One region of the Serratia sp. NFX21 genome, then DNA from elsewhere that is predicted to be linked to it. Evidence: predicted binding sites of a transcription regulator. Region 1 holds the regulator's gene; each other region holds the start of a gene.

What was found. Region 1 encodes CRP, which controls carbon source genes, mostly activating them, when cyclic AMP is high. Its sites were predicted from a motif close to ATGTGANNNNNNTCACAT; they were not measured.
Region 2: yrbN (protein YrbN) is a predicted target of CRP. The motif match lies at 2,717-2,734, and genes of this name have one in related genera.
Region 3: ACNT1W_RS18295 (sugar transporter) is a predicted target of CRP. The motif match lies at 4,211-4,228, and genes of this name have one in related genera.
Region 4: idnO (gluconate 5-dehydrogenase) is a predicted target of CRP. The motif match lies at 1,882-1,899, and genes of this name have one in related genera.

What each region holds. Positions count from the first base shown of each region.
Region 1 is NZ_CP183196.1:56,581-62,425, forward strand. It holds gene ACNT1W_RS00375 (hydrolase) at 1-397, shown strand, start outside; gene ACNT1W_RS00380 (YheU family protein) at 394-627, shown strand; gene ACNT1W_RS00385 (phosphoribulokinase) at 779-1,648, shown strand; gene ACNT1W_RS00390 (OsmC family protein) at 1,688-2,095, opposite strand; gene crp (cAMP-activated global transcriptional regulator CRP) at 2,475-3,107, shown strand; gene ACNT1W_RS00400 (YccS/YhfK family putative transporter) at 3,162-5,237, shown strand; gene argD (bifunctional acetylornithine/succinyldiaminopimelate transaminase) at 5,275-5,845, opposite strand, start outside.
Region 2 is NZ_CP183196.1:909,437-915,281, forward strand. It holds gene pnp (polyribonucleotide nucleotidyltransferase) at 1-1,611, shown strand, start outside; gene nlpI (lipoprotein NlpI) at 1,740-2,624, shown strand; gene yrbN (protein YrbN) at 2,747-2,821, shown strand; gene ACNT1W_RS04275 (DEAD/DEAH family ATP-dependent RNA helicase) at 2,811-4,772, shown strand; gene yedE (selenium metabolism membrane protein YedE/FdhT) at 4,919-5,845, shown strand, end outside.
Region 3 is NZ_CP183196.1:3,900,282-3,906,126, reverse strand. It holds gene ACNT1W_RS18315 (aspartyl/asparaginyl beta-hydroxylase domain-containing protein) at 1-586, opposite strand, end outside; gene ACNT1W_RS18310 (LacI family DNA-binding transcriptional regulator) at 634-1,665, opposite strand; gene ACNT1W_RS18305 (Gfo/Idh/MocA family protein) at 1,987-3,165, shown strand; gene ACNT1W_RS18300 (sugar phosphate isomerase/epimerase family protein) at 3,187-4,128, shown strand; gene ACNT1W_RS18295 (sugar transporter) at 4,289-5,479, shown strand; gene ACNT1W_RS18290 (MFS transporter) at 5,561-5,845, opposite strand, start outside.
Region 4 is NZ_CP183196.1:4,028,257-4,034,101, reverse strand. It holds gene ACNT1W_RS18870 (DUF1097 domain-containing protein) at 216-710, shown strand; gene ACNT1W_RS18865 (substrate-binding domain-containing protein) at 712-1,695, opposite strand; gene idnO (gluconate 5-dehydrogenase) at 1,966-2,730, shown strand; gene idnD (L-idonate 5-dehydrogenase) at 2,754-3,785, shown strand; gene elaB (stress response protein ElaB) at 3,871-4,182, shown strand; gene ACNT1W_RS18845 (GH36-type glycosyl hydrolase domain-containing protein) at 4,225-5,845, opposite strand, start outside.

The DNA.
Region 1 (5,845 bases):
ACAAAACGCCACCCGCAAACTGCTGCACTATCCTGATACGCTGCCGCTCAAACTGCCGCAGCTCAAGGCATTGCGTCGGATCCGCGACTTTGATGATGCCATTACCTCGCGCATCCATGGCTTTAGCGACGCCACCGATTATTACCGCCGTTGCAGCGCCCTGCCGTTGTTACCGTCGATCCAAACGCCGCTGTTGATCATCCATGCCAAGGACGATCCTTTTATGACCGACGAAGTGATCCCCGAAACCGCCACGCTGCCGCACAATATTGAATATCAATTGACCGAGTTTGGCGGTCACGTCGGTTTTGTCGGCGGCACATTGAAAAAACCCCATATGTGGCTGGAATACCGTATTCCATCCTGGCTTGCCCCTTACCTGGAAACAACCAAGTGATCATCCCCTGGAAAGAACTGGAAACCGAGACCCTCAATAGCCTGATCGAGTCCTTTGTGCTGCGCGAAGGTACCGACTACGGCGAGCATGAACGTTCGCTGGAACAGAAAGTGGAAGACGTGCGCCGCCAACTGAAAAACGGCGAGGTGCTGCTGGTGTGGTCGGAACTGCATGAGACCATCAACATCATGCCGCGCGGGCAGTTCCGCGCCGGACAAGAGGAAATTTAGTGCTTATCGGTTCTATGACTGACGGAAAAAATCAGGTAACAATGAAGGATTGCAAACCAACGCGCAGTATTTTGCCCTAGGCGAAAGGGTGTCAAACAGACCAATAATGATATCTGACACCGGCGCATTAAACACGGAGTGACCCATCACCATGTCCGCCAAACATCCCGTTATCGCAGTGACCGGCTCCAGCGGTGCCGGCACCACCACCACCAGCGTGGCGTTCCGTAAAATCTTTCAGCAGTTGAACATCCGCGCCGCGGAGCTGGAAGGCGACAGTTTCCATCGCTATACCCGGCCGGAAATGGACGCGGCGATCCGCAAAGCGCGCGATCTTGGCCGTCATATCAGCTATTTCGGCCCCGAGGCCAACGACTTTGGCCTGCTGCAACAAAGCTTTAGCGAATACGGCACCAACGGCACCGGCCGTTCACGCAAGTATCTGCACACCTACGATGAAGCGGTGCCCTATAACCAGGTACCCGGCACCTTTACCCCGTGGGAAGCCTTACCGGCACCGACCGACGTGCTGTTTTATGAAGGGCTGCACGGCGGCGTAGTGACCGAGCACAACGACGTGGCCAAGCATGTCGATTTGCTGGTCGGCGTGGTGCCTATCGTTAACCTGGAATGGATCCAAAAGTTAATCCGCGATACCGGCGAGCGCGGCCACTCTCGTGAAGCGGTGATGGATTCGGTGGTACGTTCGATGGAAGACTACATCAACTACATCACGCCGCAGTTTTCCCGCACCCATATCAACTTCCAGCGGGTGCCGACGGTAGATACCTCCAACCCGTTCGCCGCCAAGGCGATCCCCTCGCTGGACGAGAGCTTTGTGGTGATCCACTTCCGCGGCCTGGATCAGATCGATTTCCCTTATCTGCTGGCGATGCTGCAGGGTTCTTTTATCTCGCATATCAATACGCTGGTGGTGCCGGGCGGCAAAATGGGGCTGGCGATGGAGTTGATTATGGCGCCGCTGGTGCAGCAACTGCTGGAAGGCAAAAAAATCGAATAGCTTACCGGAGCGCGGCAACAAGCCGCGCTCCTTTATCCGTCAGGACACTGCGCGGATCTCAAAGCTGTGGGTCACGCTGGCGGCCTTGCTCAGCATCAATGACACCGAACAGTATTTCTCGGCGGAAAGATTCACCGCGCGCTCAACAATTTTGTCACTTAAATCTTTACCGGTGACGATGAAATGCAGGTTGATATGGGTAAACAGTCGTGGTGCCTCCTCACGCCGCTCGGAGGTTAATTTCACCTCGCAGTCGCGCACGTCGTTACGTCCTTTTTGCAGGATCGACACCACATCTATCGCGCTGCAACCTCCCACTGACATCAGTACCATTTCCATTGGGCTGGGGGCTTTATCCCCGGCGTTGCCGTCCATCAGCACCTGATGGCCAGACGCGGATTCGCCCAGAAACGTCAACCCTTCCACCCACTTAACTCTTGCCTGCATACTGGTCACTCCGGTTAATTTCTTAAAATCAGACTACGCTTTCGCATAGAAACTGGCAACGGAACCTGATGCTAATCATGCTGAAGCGAGACAACACAAGACACCCGCCTCACTCTGTGCTACAAACAGAGCCGCAATAAATCTTTCCGGGACACTGATTTCAGGGAAACTCCCAGGGAAAGGCTCCTTTACCGGTATGTTAACAGAATGTAGCTTGCAGCTCTCCCGGCAAGTTAATATGCTAGGGCGACAGCGTATATTTATGACACGCCTCAAAACCTGCTGCCAGCCACCATTAAAAGAACGGCGACAGCACGTTTTACAGGGAACTCTGACCCCTGTGACACAAGGCAGCGATAACAACAGAGGATAACAGCGAATGGTTCTCGGCAAACCGCAAACAGACCCTACTCTCGAATGGTTCCTGTCTCATTGCCATATCCACAAATATCCATCCAAAAGTACGCTGATTCACCAAGGTGAAAAGGCCGAAACGCTTTACTACATCGTCAAAGGCTCCGTCGCGGTGCTGATTAAGGATGAAGAAGGTAAAGAGATGATCCTGTCCTACCTTAACCAGGGGGATTTCATCGGCGAGCTTGGATTATTTGAAGAAGGTCAGGAGCGTAGCGCCTGGGTTAGGGCGAAAACCGCCTGTGAAGTGGCTGAAATTTCCTATAAGAAATTCCGCCAGTTGATTCAGGTTAACCCGGACATCCTGATGCGCCTGTCAGCTCAGATGGCAAACCGTCTGCAGATCACATCTGAGAAAGTGGGTAACCTTGCTTTCCTGGACGTTACGGGCCGCATCGCGCAAACCCTGCTGAACCTGGCGAAACAGCCTGATGCCATGACCCACCCGGATGGTATGCAGATTAAAATTACCCGCCAGGAAATTGGCCAGATCGTCGGTTGCTCACGTGAAACCGTGGGTCGTATTCTGAAAATGCTGGAAGATCAAAACCTGATCTCCGCCCACGGCAAAACTATTGTCGTTTACGGCACGCGTTAATTACTGAAAAAACGGCGCGATGATTCGCGCCGTTTTTTTATGCCCCGAGTCATCATGTGGCGCCGACTGATCTACCACCCGGAAGTTAATTACGCACTGCGGCAAACGCTGGTGCTTTGCCTGCCGGTACTGCTTGGCCTGCTGATCGGCCAACTGCAATACGGCCTGTTATTTTCCCTGGTTCCCGCCTGCTGTAACATCGCCGGGCTGGACACGCCTCACAAACGTTTTTTCAAACGCCTGATCGTCGGCGGTTCACTGTTCGCACTCAGCAGTTTGTTACTGCAGCAAGCCCTGTTATGGCAGTTGCCGCTGCCGATACTGATGCTCGGCCTGGCGCTGCTGCTCGGCGTCAGCGGTGAAATCAGCCCGTTACACGCCCGTCTGCTGCCCGCTGCGCTGGTTGCCGCCATCTTCTCCCTCAGCATGGCCGGTTCAGTACCGCTTTGGCATGCGCCGCTGTTATATGTGGTCGGCACCGCCTGGTACGGGCTGTTCACCTGGTTCTGGTTCAAACTGTGGAAAGAGCAGCCGATGCGCGAGTCGCTCAATCAGCTCTATCTGGAGTTGGCGGACTACTTCGAGGCCAAATACTCACTGCTAACCCAGCATACCGATCCACAGACCGCGTTACCGCCGTTGTTGGTTCGTCAGCAAAAGGTGATGGACCTGATCACCCTGCTGTATCAACAGCTAAACTTTCTGCCGCACGCCAGTAACCTCGAGCAAAAACGTCTGCAACGAACCTTTCAGGTCGCGCTGGATTTGCAGGAACACATCACCGTCAGCCTGCACCTGCCGGAAGAGGTACAAAAACTGGTAGAACAGAGCCAGGCCGAAGCCATTATCCGCCGCAACGCACAGGTGATTGCCGGCCGGCTACGCACGGTGGCGCACGATATTCTCTACCACCAGCATTCGCAGCGCTTCAATATGGGCAATGAACTGGCAGCATTGGAAAAAGTGGCGGCACAGCACCCGGATAATCCGGTGGGTCAGTTCTGCTACTATCACTTCAGTCGCATCGCCCGCCTGCTGCGTACCCAGCATCCACTCTACCGGCGTGACCTGATGGCCAATCAAAACCGCCTGCCGTTTTGGCCGGCGCTGGTCAGTTATCTGTCGTTCAAATCCAATGCCCTGCGTAATGCGGCACGATTAGGCGTCACGCTGGCGGCAGGCAGCAGCCTGGGGATGATTTTCAACCTGCCGAAACCCTACTGGATCCTGCTCACCATCATGCTGGTGAGCCAGAACGGCTACAACGCCACCCGGGTGCGCATCCAGCACCGTGCACTCGGTACTTTGGCCGGGCTGGTAATCGCCGCCGGTCTGCTGCAATTACAACTGCCCGAGGCCGAAACCCTGAGCGTGATGCTGGTGATTACGCTGCTGGCCTATATGGTGTCACGTAAAAATTACGGATTGGCGGTGATTGGTTTTACGGTGACGGCGGTCTATACCCTGCAATTACTGGCGCTGAACGGCACGAATTTCCTGGTGCCGCGTCTGATCGACACCCTGATTGGCTGCGTGCTGGTGTTCGGCAGTACCATTTGGCTGTGGCCTCAGTGGCAAAGCGGGCTGCTGCGCAAGAATGCCCATCAGGCGCTGGAGAACGATCAGCAGGCGTTACGTTTGTTGCTGGAAGAGCAAGAGCCGGATCCCACTGCACTGGCCTACGCACGCATGCAGGTCAATCAGGCGCACAACGCGTTATTCACCTCACTGAATCAGGCGATGCAGGAACCGGGGTTTGAATCGAACTACCTGGCGGATATGCGCCTGTGGGTGACGCACAGCCAGTTTATTGTCGAGCATCTGAATGCGATGACTATTCTGGCGCGCGAGCACTATATGCTGACGCCAAAACTGGCGGAGGAGTATCTGCAATCTTGCGAGATCGCGCTGCAGAGCTGTCAGCAACGGCTGGAGTACGACGGGCCGAGCAGTGGCAACAGCATTATGCAGCCGCCGGATTTGCACCCAGATATGCCGGTGACCGAAATGGAGCGCCACCTGCGGCGTATTCTTTCACACCTGAGCGTGATGCATACCATCTCGTCATTGGCCTGGAGCCAACGCCCACACCACGGCATCTGGCTGAAACGCAAACTGCGCGATCAATAAGGGCGCCGTCTGGCGCCCTTGTCATCAATGCAACGCATTACGCGTTAATCACGTCCTGCACCGCCAGCTCAAACAGCGCCATCCCTTCGTCGATGTCCTGGGTCTCCACCACCAGCGAAGGCGCAAAGCGGATCACATTTGGCCCGGCATTGAGGATCATCAGCCCACGTGCGGCGGCGGCGGTCAGGAAATCGCGCGCCTTACCCTGGTATTGCGGTGTTAATTCAGCACCAATCAGCAGGCCCATGCCGCGAATATCGCTGAAAATACCGTACTTATCGCCAATTTTCTTTAACGCCTGCACGTATAACCCATGACGCAACTCAATGCCGCTCAGCACTTCCGGCGTATTGATCACGTCCAGCGCAGCTTCCGCCACCGCACAGGCCAGCGGGTTGCCGCCGTAGGTGGTGCCGTGGGTACCGACCTGCATCACCGAGGCAATCTCTTCGGTGGTCAGCATGGCGCTGACCGGGAAACCGCCGCCAAGCGCTTTGGCCGTGGTGAGAATGTCCGGCGTTACGCCATAGTGCATATAGGCAAACAGTTTGCCGCTGCGCCCCATGCCGCTTTGTACTTCGTCGAATACCAGCAGTGCCTGGTGTTTG
Region 2 (5,845 bases), 850 kb from region 1:
CTGAAAGAAAGCAGCCTGGATCTGGTGGTTGCCGGTACCGCTGGCGCAGTACTGATGGTTGAATCCGAAGCTGACGTTCTGAGCGAAGATCAGATGCTGGGCGCGGTGGTGTTTGGCCACGAGCAACAGCAAATCGTTATCGAAAACATTAATTCCCTGGTTGCCGAAGCCGGCAAAGCCAAGTGGGACTGGCAGGCACCTGCAGTCAACGAAGCGCTGCACGCGCGCGTTGCAGAACTGGCAGAAGGCCGCCTGGGCGACGCTTATCACATCACCGAAAAACAAGAGCGTTACGCTCAGGTTGATGCGATCAAGAGCAGCGTTGTTGAAACCCTGCTGGCACAGGACGAAACCCTGGACGTGTCTGAAATTCAGGACATCCTGGGTAGCGTTGAGAAAAACGTCGTTCGTAGCCGTGTGCTGCGTGGCGAGCCGCGTATCGACGGCCGTGAAAAAGACATGATCCGTGGTCTGGACGTGCGCACCGGCGTTCTGCCGCGTACCCACGGTTCTGCACTGTTCACCCGTGGTGAGACTCAGGCACTGGTTACCGCAACGCTGGGCACCGCCCGTGACGCGCAGAACCTGGATGAGCTGATGGGCGAAAAGACCGACAGCTTCCTGTTCCACTACAACTTCCCTCCGTACTCCGTTGGTGAGACCGGGATGGTAGGTTCGCCAAAACGTCGTGAAATTGGTCACGGTCGCCTGGCGAAACGTGGCGTATTGGCTATGATGCCTAAACCAGAAGATTTCCCGTACACGGTGCGTGTGGTTTCTGAAATCACCGAATCCAACGGTTCTTCTTCAATGGCTTCCGTCTGTGGTGCTTCTCTGGCACTGATGGATGCAGGTGTGCCAATCAAGGCAGCCGTTGCCGGTATCGCAATGGGCCTGGTGAAAGAACAAGACAACTTTGTTGTTCTGTCCGACATTCTGGGTGACGAAGATCACCTGGGCGACATGGACTTCAAAGTAGCCGGTAGCCGTGACGGTATTACCGCGCTGCAGATGGACATTAAAATTGAAGGCATCACCCGCGAAATCATGCAGGTTGCTCTGAACCAGGCCAAGGGGGCGCGTCTGCACATCCTGGGCGTGATGGAACAGGCTATCAGCACTCCGCGTGGCGATATCTCTCAGTTTGCACCACGTATTCACACTATCCGCATCAACCCGGACAAGATCAAAGACGTGATTGGTAAAGGCGGTTCTGTCATCCGTGCGCTGACTGAAGAGACCGGCACTACCATTGAAATCGAAGATGATGGTACAGTTAAAATCGCTGCTACCGACGGTGAGAAAGCGAAATTCGCTATCCGCCGCATCGAAGAGATCACTGCCGAGATCGAAGTGGGCCGTATTTACCAGGGTAAAGTTACCCGTATCGTTGATTTCGGCGCATTCGTGGCGATCGGCGGCGGTAAAGAAGGTCTGGTGCACATCTCTCAAATCGCTGACAAGCGCGTTGAGAAAGTGACCGACTATCTGCAGATGGGTCAGGAAGTACCGGTTAAGGTACTGGAAGTTGACCGTCAGGGCCGTGTGCGTCTGAGCATCAAAGAAGCGACCGCACCAGAAGCAGGTTCACCTGCGCCTGAAGCAGAATAACTGTATAGATAGATTTACAGCTCCCGGCCATGGGGTTGGGAGCTGTTCATATAACGCGGGCAGGATGCCTGCGTATTTGCAAACGGATGAAAGGATGTTCATCCAATGTTTGTCTTCGGGAGTGGGAAATGAAGCCTTTCTTGCGCTGGTGTTACGTTGCGACAGCACTCATGCTGGCAGGATGCAGCAACCATGATTGGCGTAAAGACGAAGTTTTGGCGATCCCGTTGCAGCCAACTCTGCAGCAGGAAGTGATCCTGGCGCGCATGGAACAAATACTTGCCAGCCGGGCACTGACGGACGATGAGCGTGCGCAGCTTTTATATGAGCGCGGTGTACTGTATGATAGCCTCGGGCTACGTGCACTGGCGCGCAATGATTTCTCGCAAGCGCTGGCGATACGTCCTGATATGCCAGAAGTTTTCAACTACCTGGGCATTTACTTAACGCAGGCAGGCAATTTTGATGCTGCCTATGAAGCGTTTGATTCTGTACTAGAGCTTGATCCAACTTACAATTACGCGCGTTTAAACCGGGGCATCGCACTTTATTATGGCGGCCGCTTCCCGTTGGCGCAGGATGATCTGCAGGCGTTTTATCAAGACGACCCAAACGATCCCTTCCGTTCGTTGTGGCTTTATCTGGTGGAAAGAGAAATCGATCCCAAGAAGGCTGACGTAGCGCTCCAGCAGCGTTATGACAAGGCGAACCGAGGGCAATGGGGATGGAATATTGTCGAATTCTACCTGGGCAACATCAGTGAAAAAACGCTGATGGAAAGGCTCAAGGCAGATGCAACGGATAACACTTCGCTCGCTGAGCATCTCAGTGAAACTGACTTCTATTTAGGTAAGCATTACCTAAGTCTGGGGGACAAGGACACCGCTTCGGCGCTGTTCAAACTGACGGTTGCTAACAACGTTCATAATTTCGTTGAGCACCGCTATGCATTGTTGGAATTGGCGCTGTTGGGCCAAGAACAAGACGACCTATCGGAATCGGACCAGCAATAGCTGACGAACAACTATCAGCCTGATATACATTGGTTTTTTGCCAAAGTTATCGTCTTAACGGGCGAGGGCTTTTTTGTTCGTTTTATAATCTAATTTGAGCCGGTTCACACTTTTCAATGAAAATGACTGAAAATTTTCTCGACGAGTTATGTAGACTGGCTGCCATTATTAATGAGGCACGTGTACATGACTACTGAGCTTGAAACCTCTTTTGCTGACCTGGGGCTGTCTGCTCCGATCATTTCTGCCCTGACCGATCTGGGCTACGAAAAACCTTCACCGATCCAGGCTGAGTGTATTCCTCACCTGTTGAACGGCCGTGATGTGCTGGGCATGGCACAGACCGGTAGCGGCAAAACTGCGGCGTTCTCGCTGCCACTGCTGCACAACCTTGACGCTTCCCTGAAAGCACCTCAGATCCTGGTGCTGGCACCGACCCGCGAACTGGCGGTTCAGGTTGCTGAAGCGATGACCGATTTCTCCAAACACATGCATGGCGTTAACGTCGTGGCCCTGTACGGCGGCCAGCGTTATGACGTGCAGCTGCGCGCTCTGCGTCAGGGCCCGCAAATCGTAGTAGGGACTCCAGGCCGTCTGCTGGACCACCTGAAGCGTGGCACCCTGAACCTCTCTAACCTGAGCGGTCTGGTGCTGGATGAAGCCGACGAAATGCTGCGTATGGGCTTTATCGAAGACGTAGAAACCATCATGGCAGAGATCCCGGCTGAACATCAGACCGCACTGTTCTCTGCAACCATGCCGGAAGCTATCCGTCGCATTACCCGCCGCTTTATGAAAGAGCCGCAGGAAGTGCGCATTCAATCGAGCGTGACTACCCGTCCAGACATCAGCCAGAGCTACTGGACTGTGCAGGGCATGCGTAAAAACGAAGCCCTGGTACGTTTCCTGGAAGCTGAAGACTTTGATGCGGCGATTATCTTCGTTCGTACCAAAAACGCGACCCTGGAAGTGGCCGAAGCGCTGGAGCGCAGTGGTTACAGCAGCGCGGCACTGAACGGTGACATGAACCAGGCCCTGCGTGAGCAGACCCTGGAGCGTCTGAAAGATGGTCGTCTGGATATCCTGATCGCGACCGACGTTGCTGCCCGTGGCCTGGACGTTGAGCGTATCAGCCTGGTTGTGAACTACGACATCCCTATGGATTCCGAGTCTTACGTTCACCGTATCGGCCGTACTGGCCGTGCTGGTCGTGCCGGCCGTGCGCTGCTGTTCGTAGAAAACCGCGAACGCCGCCTGCTGCGTAACATCGAACGCACCATGAAGCTGACCATTCCAGAAGTTGAACTGCCAAATGTAGAACTGCTGGGTGAGCGTCGTCTGGCCAAGTTCGCAGCTAAAGTACAGCAACAGCTGGAAAGCAGCGATCTGGACATGTACCGTGGCCTGCTGGCTAAACTGCAGCCGGGCGAAGAAGAGCTGGAAATGGAAACGCTGGCCGCAGCACTGCTGAAAATGGCACAGGGCGAACGTCCTCTGATCCTGCCACCGGATCCTGTCTTCAAACCACGTCAGCGTCGTGAGTTCAACGACCGTGACGACCGCGGTAGCGACCGTCGTCGTGACGCACGTCCAGACAGCCGTGACGGTGGCGCTGAGCGTCCACGTCGTGAGCGTCGTGACGTTGGCGAAATGCAGCTGTACCGCATTGAAGTGGGCCGTGATGATGGCGTTGAAGTTCGTCATATCGTTGGCGCGATCGCTAACGAAGGCGACATCAGCAGCCGTTACATTGGTAACATCAAGCTGTTTGCCGGCCACTCTACTATTGAGCTGCCAAAAGGCATGCCGGGCGAGATCCTGTCTCACTTCACCCGTACCCGCATCCTGAACAAGCCGATGAACATGCAGCTGCTGGGCGATGCACAGCCGCATGAACGTCGTGAGCGTCCTGCGCCTGCCGGTAACGGTGAGCGTCGTGGCGGGGCTCGTCCATTCAACGGCGAACGTCGTGAAGGGGCAAACCCAGGCCGTCGTTCTTTCGGTGATCGTCGTGAAGGCGGTGCTGCTGCACCTGCCGGCAACGGTGGCGAGCGTCGTGGCGGTAACTTCAACCGTGACGGCCAACGCGCACCACGTCGTGATGACGCCGCTCCGGCTGCACCACGTCGTCGCTTCGGTGATGCATAACATCTAATTTGACCGTTCGCGGTTAATTGGATTAAAAACCAGCCTTCGGGCTGGTTTTTTTATGCCTGAAATTCGCCGTTAAGTGAGGGAAAATGGCGTATCATTTATAAGGTTTTTTCTTATGGATACTACGCACGGGAGATGCCATGAGTTGGCAGCAGTTCAAGTCTCAATATTTGGTGCGCTTTTGGGCACCTTTACCCGCGGTGATTGCCGCCGGGATCCTCTCTACCTACTATTTCGGTTTGACCGGGGCCTTCTGGGCGGTGACCGGTGAATTCACCCGCTGGGGCGGCCATATATTGCAGCTGTTCGGGTTGCACCCTGAGCAGTGGGGCTACTTCAAGGTTATCGGGCTTGAGGGGACGCCGTTGCAACGCATCGACGGCAGGATGATCATCGGCATGTTTGCCGGCTGTATCGCCGCCGCGCTGTGGGCTAACAACATCAAGCTACGCCAGCCGCAGAATCGCATTCGCATTGTGCAGGCGCTGCTGGGCGGTATCATCGCCGGTTTCGGCGCACGTCTGGCGATGGGCTGCAACCTGGCGGCCTTCTTTACCGGCATTCCGCAGTTCTCGCTGCACGCCTGGTTCTTTGCGCTGGCGACCGCCGCCGGCTCTTATTTTGGTGCCAAATTTACCCTGTTGCCGATGTTCCGCATCCCGATCAAATTACAGAAGGTGAAGGCGGCCGCGCCGCTGACTCAAAAACCGGAGCAGGCGCGTCGTCGCTTTCGTTTGGGGATGGTGGTGTTCTGTCTGGCGATCGCCTGGTCGCTATGGACGCTGTTTGACGCACCGAAGCTGGGTATCGCCATGTTGTTTGGCATCGGTTTTGGCCTGCTGATTGAACGGGCGCAAATTTGTTTCACCTCGGCGTTTCGCGATCTGTGGATCAGCGGGCGTACCCACATGGCGAAGGCCATCATTCTCGGTATGGCCGCCAGTGCCATCGGCATTTTCAGCTACGTCCAACTGGGCGTGGCGCCTAAAATCATGTGGGCCGGCCCCAATGCGGTGCTGGGCGGATTGTTATTTGGTTTTGGCATAGTGTTGGCCGGGGGTTGCGAA
Region 3 (5,845 bases), 1.4 Mb from region 1:
CCAGCAGCAACACGGTGCGCACCTGGTCGCTGTCGTTCCACACCTCGTGTTCGAAGGTATCATCCCACAGCATAAATTCCCCCTCATTGAGCCGGTATTCCTGCCCGTCGACTTTCAATACGGCGGCGGGCAGACCATCGGCACCCTTGGGCATCGACAGCACCAGATAACCGCGCAGAATGCCACGGAACGGGCCACGGTGCGCCGGCACCTGTTTACCGGGGGCCAGGAAAGACAGCGAGGCGGAAAGCACATCCGGAGAGGAAGCGATCAGGCTGGCCAATAAGGGGCAGCGTGCAAGGTTGCGCGTTATCGGCTGGCCGTAGGCCTGCATGATGAACATGCGCCAGTCACGCGCGTCATTGGCGGAGATCGACGCCTGTTCACTCATAATTTCGTGAAATCGCGGAATATTGTGCAGATCTTGCGCCAGGGTCAGTGCCTCATCACGGATCTGCGGCCACTGGGCGGTAAAACGCTGTGCGTCGGGGAACAGTTGGGCGCTGTCGAGCACCGGCGCACCGCTGATGCGGCGATCGTAAATACGGCGTAATGCCAACACCGACCAATCATAGATAGCTGACATGTGACCTCTATTAGCGTGACCCAAGCTCTCGCCGACCGTTGGTATTATTATTGTTTAATATGCGACCGCCGGACGATTAATTCACCGTTATATAAACGTTGGCCGCCCGGTTCGAAAGCTTGCGTCAGGCAATGGATGCCATCGGCAATCAGCGACTGCATCGGCTGGCGATAAGTGGTCAACTGGTAACTGGGGGAGGCGGCCAGTTCAATGTCATCAAACCCCACCACGGCAATCGGCGCACAGCCCGGTGTGGCGCGGATGGCGTCGATAACCCCCACTGCCAGAATATCGTTCTCACAAAAAATCGCCTCAACCCGTTGTTCCGCCGGGGTGGTTGCCAGGTAGGCCGCGAAGGCTTCCATGCCGCACTGACGTTGATAATGCGGGGCCTGCAGCACCACGCTGACGTCGCGTTGTTTTTCCGCCAGCGCGGCGCGGAAACCGTCAAGGCGGCGTAACTGGGTGGATTCGCTCACCGGCCCAGCCAGATAGCCCATGCGCTGATAATTTTGCGTCAGCAACAGTTCGCCAATTTCACGCCCGGCCTGATAGCCGTTAGTGGCCAACACCTGGATATAGGGGCTTTCGCTATAGCGATACAGCACCACCAGTGGAATATGGTGAATATCCTGTGCCAGCGTAATCAGCCGATCGTTGAGCAGGGTGCCGAGAAACAGCAGGCCATCCACCTGCATTTGATCGGCCAGCGTCAGCACCGATTCATAGTCGTGTTCCGAGGTGATATTCAGCAGCAAGGCCATATAGCCGCGGCTTTGCAACTGCCGGGTGACTTCGTCCAGCAGCGTGAAAATATGCGGGTTTTTTAGCTCGTCCGCCACCAGCCCGATGATGCGGGTGCTTTTTTTCGACAGGCTACGCGCCAGCAGATTAGGGCGATAGCCCAATTCTCTGGCCGCGGTCTGAACGCGCAACCTCGCATGGGGCGAGATCGACGCACCGTCGGTAAAGGCACGCGATACCGTCCATTTGGACACGCCGGCACGGGCCGCCACATCACTGGCCGTTGCCTTGCGTGCAGTGGGCGCGGGGATCGCGCCGGGTTTCTTCGCCATCATCTTTGCTCGTGATGAAAAAACGGTATGGGTTCAACAGATTAGCACAGCCTTGCCGGATGCGGGAGTTGCTGCCGTCAGCGGTGAGATCCCTGGTGCAGGACAGGGCGCCATATTGATCCTTTGATCGGTAAATTGTGATCCTGAGCGGCAGATTTATCATGGCGCATTTGACTTATTTTTAACCCTCTCCAATAGTCCATCGCAAGTGGCATTTGTTTTGCGGTCAAGTTGCCACTCAATTTTGCACCCGGGTGCATTTTAAATTTGCACCCGGGTGCAACACGGCGGAAATATCAGAAACTTTGAGCTTCGGGAGTAACTATGTTGAATGGTGAAAGAAAAACGCCACGGCCTTTGCGTTGGGCGATGGTCGGCGGCGGGCGGTTGGGGCAGGTGGGTTATAAACACCGTTGCGGTGCATTGCGGGATAACACCGCCTTTGCGCTGGTGGCTGGGGCATTTGATATTGTGCCGGAGCGCGGCCGCGAATTCGGCGTCAATCTGGGGGTGGATGCCGATCGCTGCTATGACGATTACCGCACGCTGTTTGCTCAAGAGGCCAGGCGAGAAGACGGCATAGAAGTGGTGTCGGTGGCCACGCCGAATGGCACCCATTACGAAATTACCCGTGCGGCACTGCTGGCCGGGCTGCACGTGATTTGCGAAAAACCGCTGTTTTTCACCAGCCGGGAAGCCTACGAAATCAAGGCACTGGCGGCGGAAAAAAACCGCATTGTCGGCGTGACCTACGGTTTCTCCGGCCATCCGTTGCTGCTGCAGATGCGCGCCATGATTGCCAACGGGCAGATCGGCGAGGTGCGCATGGTGGATCTGCAATATACCCACGGTTTTAATGCCACCGACGAGGTTGACCGTCTCAGCGATGCGCAGAAATGGCGCATTGATCCCCAAATCTCAGGCCCGAGCTTTGTACTGGGCGATATTTCCACCCACACCTATTACCTGTCCCAACTGGTGATGCCGCAGATGCAGATCAGCGAACTGCTTTGCGATCGGCAGAGCTTTATTCCCTCGCGTGCGCCGCTGGAAGACAACGCGCTGGTGATGATGCGCTATGCCAACGGCGCGGTGGGGCGCATGTGGGCCTCATCGGTCAATGCCGGTGCCATGAGCAGCCAGCGTATTCGCATCGTCGGCTCGAAGGCCAGCCTGGAATGGACCGACATCAACCCCAGCGAGCTGAGTTACCAGGTGCAGGGGCAACCCAATCAGACGCTATATCGCGGCATGCCCTATCTGGACGAAACCTGCAACGCCTGGGAGCGGCTGGGGGCGCTGCATACCGAGGGGCTGAGCGAGTCCTGGGCCAACATCTACCTGAAATTCGCCCTGGCGATTGATGCCTGCAACCGGGGCGATCGGCAGGCGTTGGATCAACTGGTGTATCCAGACATCGACGCCGGGATCGACGGTGTGCGCTGGATTGAAAACTGCGTGCGCTCAGCCGATCAGGGTGCTCGCTGGGTAGCCTTTGAATAAACCTTTTTGCGGAGACATAACATGAAGCTTTCTTTCTGTACCGATAGTCTGGGCCACCTGCCGTTTGAAGCCATGTTGGATCGATTGGGCGAATTGGGGGTGTTTGGAGTGGAAATGACCACCGGCGGCTGGTCTTCGGCACCGCATCTGGATACCGTGGCGTTATTGCAGGACGCCGGTAAGCGCCGACGGTTACTGGCGGCACTGGAAAGCCGCGGCATGAAGATTGCCGCGCTGAACGTTTCCGGTAACCCGCTGGAGCCGGGCGTGTTGGGGGAAAAACATCGCCACGATACCGACAACACGCTGGCGCTGGCCGCTGGCCTGGGGGTGAAGAAAATCGTCATGATGAGCGGATTGCCCCCTGCGGCTCCCGGCGACAGCATCCCCAACTGGATCACCTATACCGTCAGTTGGCCGCCGACGCTGAAAAACTGCCTGGATTATCAGTGGAACGAAGTGGCAATCCCCTACTGGCAACGGCTGGTGGAAAAGGCACAGGCGTTTGGCATCGAGAAATTCGCGCTGGAGAACTTTAGCTCGATGCTGGTGTGGAACCCCGACACCTTGTTCAGGCTGCGTGACGCGGTGGGGCCGATGGTCGGGCTGAATCTTGATCCCAGCCACCTGATTTGGATGGGGGCCGATCCGATTGCCGTAGCCCGCCGTTTGGGGGACGCCATCCACCACGTGCACGGCAAGGACGTAAGGCTGGAAAGGGGCGTGGTGGCCGTCAACGGGCTGCTGGAAACCCGGCCGGTGGAGCAGGTGGCGGAGCGCGCCTGGAATTATGTGGCGGTCGGCTGCGGGCAGGATCTGCAGTGGTGGAAAGAGTTTTTCTCGGTGGTACGCATGATGGGCTATAACGACTGGGTGTCGCTGGAGATGGAGGATCTGACCATGTCGGTCGATGCCGGCATCAATACCTCGGTCGAGGCGTTAAAGCACTGTATCAGTCAGTAAACGGCATCCGTTGCTGTCCAGGGTCTGCCATTGTGCAGGCCGTGGATGGCAAAAGGCTGGCGAAAAAAACAGGTTAATAAAAATGTGACGCATGTCGCATTTACCCTACCGATTGGTTAAAATATCGCTACTTCCCGCTCCCGTCCGGATCCCGTTTAACATGGAACAAACTCAGGTCTCTCGCTCAACTGCCTGGTTGCGCGTGGTCATTCTTGCCGTTTCGGCCTTTATCTTCAATACCACCGAGTTCATTCCGGTCGGGTTGCTGAGTGATATCGCCCAAAGCTTCTCGATGCAGACCGAGCAGGTGGGGTTGATCATCACTATTTATGCCTGGATCGTCGCCGCCAGTTCGCTGGTGTGTATGCTGCTGACCAGCCGGATTGAGCGGCGCAAACTGCTGATCGGGGTATTTATCCTGTTTATCGCCAGCCATGTGCTGACCGCCGTGGCATGGAACTTCACCACGCTGGTGATTTCCCGTGCCGGTGTGGCGCTGGCCCATGCGGTATTTTGGTCGATCACCGCCTCGCTGGCGATCCGGGTCGCACCCGCGGGTAAAAAGGCGCAGGCATTGAGCCTGTTGGCGGGGGGGACCGCGCTGGCGATGGTGCTCGGCCTGCCGCTGGGCCGTATCGTGGGTCAAATCCTCGGCTGGCGCATGACCTTTATTGGTATCGCCGTCTGTGCCACGCTGGCGCTGGTGCTGCTGTGGCGTTTGCTGCCGGTGCTGAAAAGCGAGCATTCCGGCTCGCTGGCCAGCGTGCCAATGCTGTTTAAGCGCCCGGCGTTGGTCAGCCTGTATATGCTGACCATCATTGTGGTGACGGCCAATTTTACCGCCTACAGCTATATCGAACCCTTTATTCAGACCGTGGCCGGGCTATCGGAAAACTTCACCACCCTGATGCTGTTGCTGTTCGGTGCCGCCGGTATCATTGGCAGTCTGCTGTTTAGCCGTTTCAGCGAGCGTTTCCCGTCGGGCTTTTTCATCGGCGCCATCGCCTTATTGATGCTGAGCCTGCTGCTGCTGTTACCGGCCTCCGGTGATGAAAACCACCTGACGGTGCTGTTTGCGGTATGGGGCATGGCAATCATGGCAATTGGTTTGTCGATGCAGGCCAAAGTATTGAACCTGGCCCCGGACGCTACCGACGTGGCGATGTCGATCTATTCCGGGCTGTATAACTTCGGCATCGGTGCCGGCGCACTGCTGGGTAACCAGGTCAGCCAGTATCTGGGTATGGGCAACATCGGTTTTGTCGCTGCCCCACTGGCGTTGATCGCCCTTGGCTGGTGCCTGCTGAACTTTTACCGTAGTGAACGCCTGCAACACCACCAAATCCGCTAACTTCCTGCGCTCTGATAGTGGGCCGCCGGCTCATTGTCAGTCTCATCCTAACTTATTGTTAACCCGGAAGACGTACCCGCGTTATTCCTCCACCGACGTGCTATCGTGAGCATGCAAGCGCCCCAATAGCCCAAATATCAGTAACGCGCAGGCGGCAGAGGCTATCGCCAGGATATACAGCAAGTTGCGGAAAGCCTGATCATAGATTTGCAGCATTAACTGGCGTTGCCCGGGCAGCAAGGCGGCGGCACTGTTCAAATCACCCAGTGCCGCGCGGTTGGCCGCCTCAACCAAATGTTGCGTGCCACCATTGCCGGTGAGTGCTGCAAACAGACCGCCCTGGATCAGCATGGCCAGTACCGCACC
Region 4 (5,845 bases), 1.3 Mb from region 1:
AAATAAATATGTTCTCGCTGCGCAATGTGGCGAGCCGATTTCCCTGGTGTTGTTGTGTGTCATTTCCAGCGTGCTTGCCACGCTGGTTTTTTTTGTGACAAATTCCACATACCTGTAATTCTCTTGTTTCTCATTACATATTTTATGTGAAATACATCACATGAAAATGCCGATTTTCGAGTAAACTGCGCGCTTTCTCTGCTGCGGGTCGGTTTATGAACGTTATTTTTGCCATTGCTGTGACAACCGGGATCCTCTCCGGCGTTTGGGGCTGGGTGGCCGTCAGCCTGGGGTTGATTAGCTGGGCCGGTTTCCTCGGCTGCACGGCCTACTTTGCTTGCCCGCAGGGTGGGCTGAAAGGCTTGTTGATAAGCTTGCTAACCTGTGGCAGCGGGGTATTTTGGGCAATGGTGATTATTCACGGTAGCGAATTGGCCCCAGGCTTGAGCATCATCGGCTACCTGCTGACCGGCGCCGTGGCTTTCCTGATGTGTATCCAGGCAAAACAGCAGTGGTTGGGGTTTGTGCCCGGCACCTTTATTGGCGCCTGCGCCACCTTCGCCGGTGGCGGCGACTGGCCGCTGGTGAGCCTGTCCCTACTGGTGGGATTGGTGTTCGGCTACGCGATGAAAAACAGCGGTCTTTGGCTGGCGGCCCGCAATGAGAAACCCAAACCGGTAACGGCTGTTACCGAGCATGTTAACCGCTGATTTAAATGGTGCCGCCGAGTGAAATGCGGTAGTGCAGGTCAACGCGCTCGATGCACGGCACCCCTTTGATGCGTTTGAGTAAAATCTCTGTGGCGACTTTGCCCATATCAAACCTTGGGGTGATCACGCTGGCGATGCCCGGCGTGGTGGCCTTGCCAATATCCAGACCGTGAAAACCTGACAGCGCAATGTCCTGCGGAACCTTTAGTCCGAGCCGCAGACACGCCTGCAACACGCCAACCGCCAGATCGTCATTGGTGCACAAAATGCCGTCCAGACTGGGGTAGAGCTGGCGGGCCATGGCCAGCATGTCAGAACCGACCGAGACCGACGAGACCCGATGCGGCGTGATTTGCCGTGGCGTCAGTCCCTGATTTTCCATCGCCCGACAATAGCCCTGGAAACGCTTGGTGTCGCGTGCGTCGGACATGGCGCCAAAGTAAACCACCTGGCGTTTCCCGCTGGCGAGCAGCGCTTCGGTCATGTCAAAACCCGCCTGATAGTTATCAAACCCCACGGCGATCCGCCCCTCGGGCCCTTCAAGACTCATCACCTGCGCCACCGGGATTTTGGTTGCCGCCAGATATTTTTCCGCCCGCAGAGTGTGCTCCGAATCGGTGAGGATCAACCCGGCGATGGGGTAGGCCAGCAGTTGGATAATCTGTTCCTCTTCCCGCTGCCGGCTGTAGTCATAGTTAACCACCAGAGTTTGATAGCCGTGCTCGAGGGTGATGGATTCGATGCCGGCCAGCAGATCGGCAAAGATCTGGTTGTTGAAGGAGGGGATCAGCACGCCGATGCGCGGCTTTTGGGACGATCGCGCCTCATCGCTGTCGGTAAAGTTAACTTCTTTCATCACCTGGGCAATTTTCGCAGCCGTTTCGGCAGCCACCTTGTCCGGCGTGCGCAGATAGCGGCTGACGGTCATTTTGGTCACACCGGCGAGCAGTGCAATATCCTGCAGCGTGACGCGTTGGTTCTTCATTTAGGGGCCTTAACAGCGTGGGGCGCAAAGATCGCGAATTCTGCCATGTTAACAAATCGATCTGGTGATAACAATCGGCGTTATAAAGTGTAAAATCCCTATTTTTCAATGAAATGAATTAATTATTGGGCGCACTGGAATGCGTGGCTTCACGTTAAAGGTAACAGCTTTTAGTAACACGATTTTAAGTGATCTTTATCACGTTTTTACCGGCGATGATCCGCTGAGATAGGCGTCAGTCCTATCCAAATGACATCGCCGGGGAACGTTATGAACAATTTATTTTCACTGGATAACAAAAAAATACTGATTACCGGCGCTTCTCGCGGCATTGGTTTTTTGCTGGCTCGTGGGCTGGCGCAGTATGGCGCCCATATTCTGGTTAATGCCACCACGCAGGAAAACGCCCAGCGCGCCGTTGAAACACTGCGACGTGAAGGTTTTCGCGCCGATGCTGCGGCTTTTGACGTCACCGATTCGCAGGCTATCCATGCCGCCATTGAACGGATTGAGGCGGAAAGTGGCGGCATTGACGTGCTGATCAATAACGCCGGGATCCAGCGGCGTCATCCCTTTACCGAGTTCCCGGAAAAAGACTGGGATGACATTATCGCCGTCAACCAGAAGGCGGTATTTATAGTGTCGCAAACCGTAGCTCGCCATATGGTACAACGCCAAAGCGGCAAAATTATCAATATTGGCTCGATGCAGAGCGAACTGGGCCGCGACACTATCACCCCGTATGCCGCCTCCAAGGGCGCGGTAAAAATGCTGACGCGGGGCATGTGCGTTGAACTGGCGCGTTACAACATTCAGGTCAATGGCATCGCGCCGGGCTACTTCAAAACCGAAATGACTCAGGTGCTGGTGGACAACCCGGAGTTTACCGCCTGGCTGACCAAGCGCACCCCGGCCGCCCGCTGGGGTGACCCGCAAGAGCTGATTGGTGCGGCGGTGTTCCTGTCGTCCCAGGCTTCCGATTTTGTTAATGGTCAGCTGCTGTTTGTCGATGGCGGCATGTCCGCGGCGGTATAGCCGCTTGCCCAGGAGAAATCATGATGAGAATTCAAACCCAATCCTGCGTGGTGAACGGCAAATATGACGTGGCGGTGGTGGAGCAGGAAGTGGATTATCAGGGGATCGGTACACTGGTGAAAATCACCCGTGGCGGTATCTGCGGTTCCGACCTGCATTATTACCAGGAAGGCAAAGTCGGCAGTTTCCAGGTGCGTCAGCCGATGGTGCTCGGCCATGAGGTGATCGGTGAAGTGGTGGCCAGTGATACTGCCCGCCTGCCGGTGGGGCAGAAAGTGGCGTTAAACCCCAGCAAGCCCTGTGGGCAGTGCAAGTATTGTCTGGCAAGTCAGCAAAACCAGTGTACTCAGATGCGTTTCTTCGGCAGCGCGATGTATTTCCCGCATGTTGACGGTGCCTTCACCCAGTACAAAGTGGTCGATAGCGCGCAGTGTATTGCCTTTGACGCCGATCGTGATGAAAAGGTGATGGTGTTTGCCGAACCGCTGGCGGTGGCGATACACGCGGCGAAGCAGCCCGGCGAAGTGACAGGGAAAAAGGTGTTTGTCTCCGGCGTTGGCCCAATTGGCTGCCTGCTGGTGGCGGCATTGAAGGCGCTGGGCGCCGGCGAAATTGTATGTGCCGATCTCAGCCCACGTTGCCTGGATATTGCCCAGAAAATGGGGGCAACCCGTTGTCTGCATGCCGGCAATGACGACTTTAGCCTCTATCAGCAGGAAAAGGGGTACTTTGATATCGCTTTTGAAGTCTCTGGCCATCCGTCGTCGTTGCAGCGCTGCCTGGAAGTCACCCGGGCCAAAGGCACGGTAGTACAGGTAGGGATGGGGGGCAGTTTCCCGGATTTCCCGCTGATGTTGCTGATCGCCAAAGAGTTAAACCTGCTGGGTTCGTTCCGTTTTGTTGAAGAATTTGATTTGGCGGTAGCCTGGTTGGCCGAGGGGACAGTCAATCCATTGCCGCTGCTGTCTGCCGAGTTTGATAACCAGCAACTGGCGCAGGCGTTGGCCTTTGCCGGTGACAAGAGTCAGGCAGCCAAAGTACAGCTGGTGTTCTGATTTTAGCCAATAGTCTGATGGCGAAGAGCGGCGATCCTTGTCTATAGTTAAGGACCGTATCATTTTTAATCACGGAGAACTTAACATGGCGAGAAATACGGATAGGGATCAAACCACGCTCGATGACGATCTTAGAATGCTGAGCGACACGCTGGAAGAAGTGTTGAGATACTCTGGCGATCGCGCCGATCAGGCCTATATCGACATCAAGTCACATGCCGAAGAGGCATTGAGCGAGGTTAAGTCGCGACTGGCTGATACTACCGAGTCCTACTATGCGCGAGCCAAGGACGCGGTTTGCCGCACCGACGGTTACGTGCGTGAAAATCCATGGCACAGCGTGGGGATTGGTGCGACGGTCGGTCTGGTACTGGGCTTGCTGCTGTCACGTAAATAAGCTCCCTGGAAGTTGGGCGCGGCCACCGCCGCGCCCCGATGTTTATTGCCCCAGCGTCACCTCTACCTGATGGTTTTTGCCATCGTCTACCAGCGTTATCACCGCCTCCGGCTGTATTTCACCGTCGACAGTTACCTGTGCCGCCCCCTGACCCTGACGAACGGTCAATTGATACTCGCTGCCGCCTTCCCGATAGTTAAGCGTCACCTGTGGCCAGTCCGCCGGCAGACGGGTGTTGACGGTCAGCCGATCCCCATGGCGTTTCAGCCCCAGCAGTGACTCGACGATCAACCGGTACATCCAGCCGGCAGATCCGGTATACCAACTCCAGCCGCCGCGGCCAACATGGGGTGCTACCGCGTAAATATCGGCGGTAACCACGTAAGGCTCGACCTTGTAGCGTTCGGCTGCGGTGCTGTCCAGGCTGTGGTTGATCGGGTTGATCAGTGCCATCAACTCCCAGGCGCGTTCAATATTGCCCATTTCGGCAAAGGCCATCACGGCCCATACCGCGCCGTGGGTATACTGGCCGCCGTTCTCGCGCACGCCGGGCAGATAGCCGCGGATATAGCCCGGATTCGGGCCGTTGCCGTCAAACGGCGGCGTCAGCAGTTTGATCAGTCCGGCCTGGTCGTCGACCAGATGTTTATCCAGCGATTGCATCGCCTGCAGGCTGCGTGGCTCATCACCGGCTCCGGACAGCACCGACCAACTCTGGGCGATGGCATCGATGCGGCACTCTGTCGATTCATGGGAACCCAGCGGTTCCCCGCTGTCGAAATAGCCCCGGCGATACCACTCGCCATCCCAGGCGTGATCGCGCAGGTTATCGCGCAGGGTGGCGGCTTGTTGACGGCACTGCGCGGCCAGTTCGGCGTCGTTACGACGCTGCGCCAGTGCGCCGTAGCGCTGCAAAATATGGAACAGGAAGAAGCCGAGCCACACGCTCTCGCCGCGGCCCTCCAGACCCACCATATTCATACCGTCGTTCCAGTCACCGGCCCCCATCAGCGGCAGGCCATGCTCACCAAAGGTCAGCCCGTGTTTCAACGCCCGCACGCCATGTTGGTACAGCGTCTCCTGTATCGCACTAGGCGCCGGTTGTTCGTAAGAGGATTCCTCGCCCGGCGCCAGTTTGCGCGCCTCCAGATAGCCCACTTGTTCCTCCAAAATGGCTTGATCGTCGGTGGCGTCCAGGTAGTGGCAAATCGCCAGCGGCAACCACAGATAGTCATCCGAACAGCGCGTGCGTACGCCATTGCCCTGCGGCGGATGCCACCAGTGCTGTACGTCGCCTTCGACAAACTGGCGTGAGGCGCACAGCAGGATCTGTTCCCGCAGGCGCTCAGGCGCGGCATGGGTCAGCGCCAGCGTATCCTGCAATTGATCGCGGAAGCCAAAGGCCCCGCCGGATTGATAGTAACCGCTGCGTGCCTGAATGCGGCACGAGAGGGTCTGGTACAGCAACCAGCCGTTGGCCAGCAGGTTGACGGCCGGCTGTGGCGTGGTTATTTGCACCTTGTTGAGAATAGCGTCCCAATGTGCCGCGACCTGCTGCAGTTCATCCTGCAGGCTGTCTTCCCGCAGGTATTTTTGCAACAGCGCTTCGGCCTCATCGGCGTTTTGTCCAAGGCCCAGAGCGAAGACAAAGCTGCGCTGATCG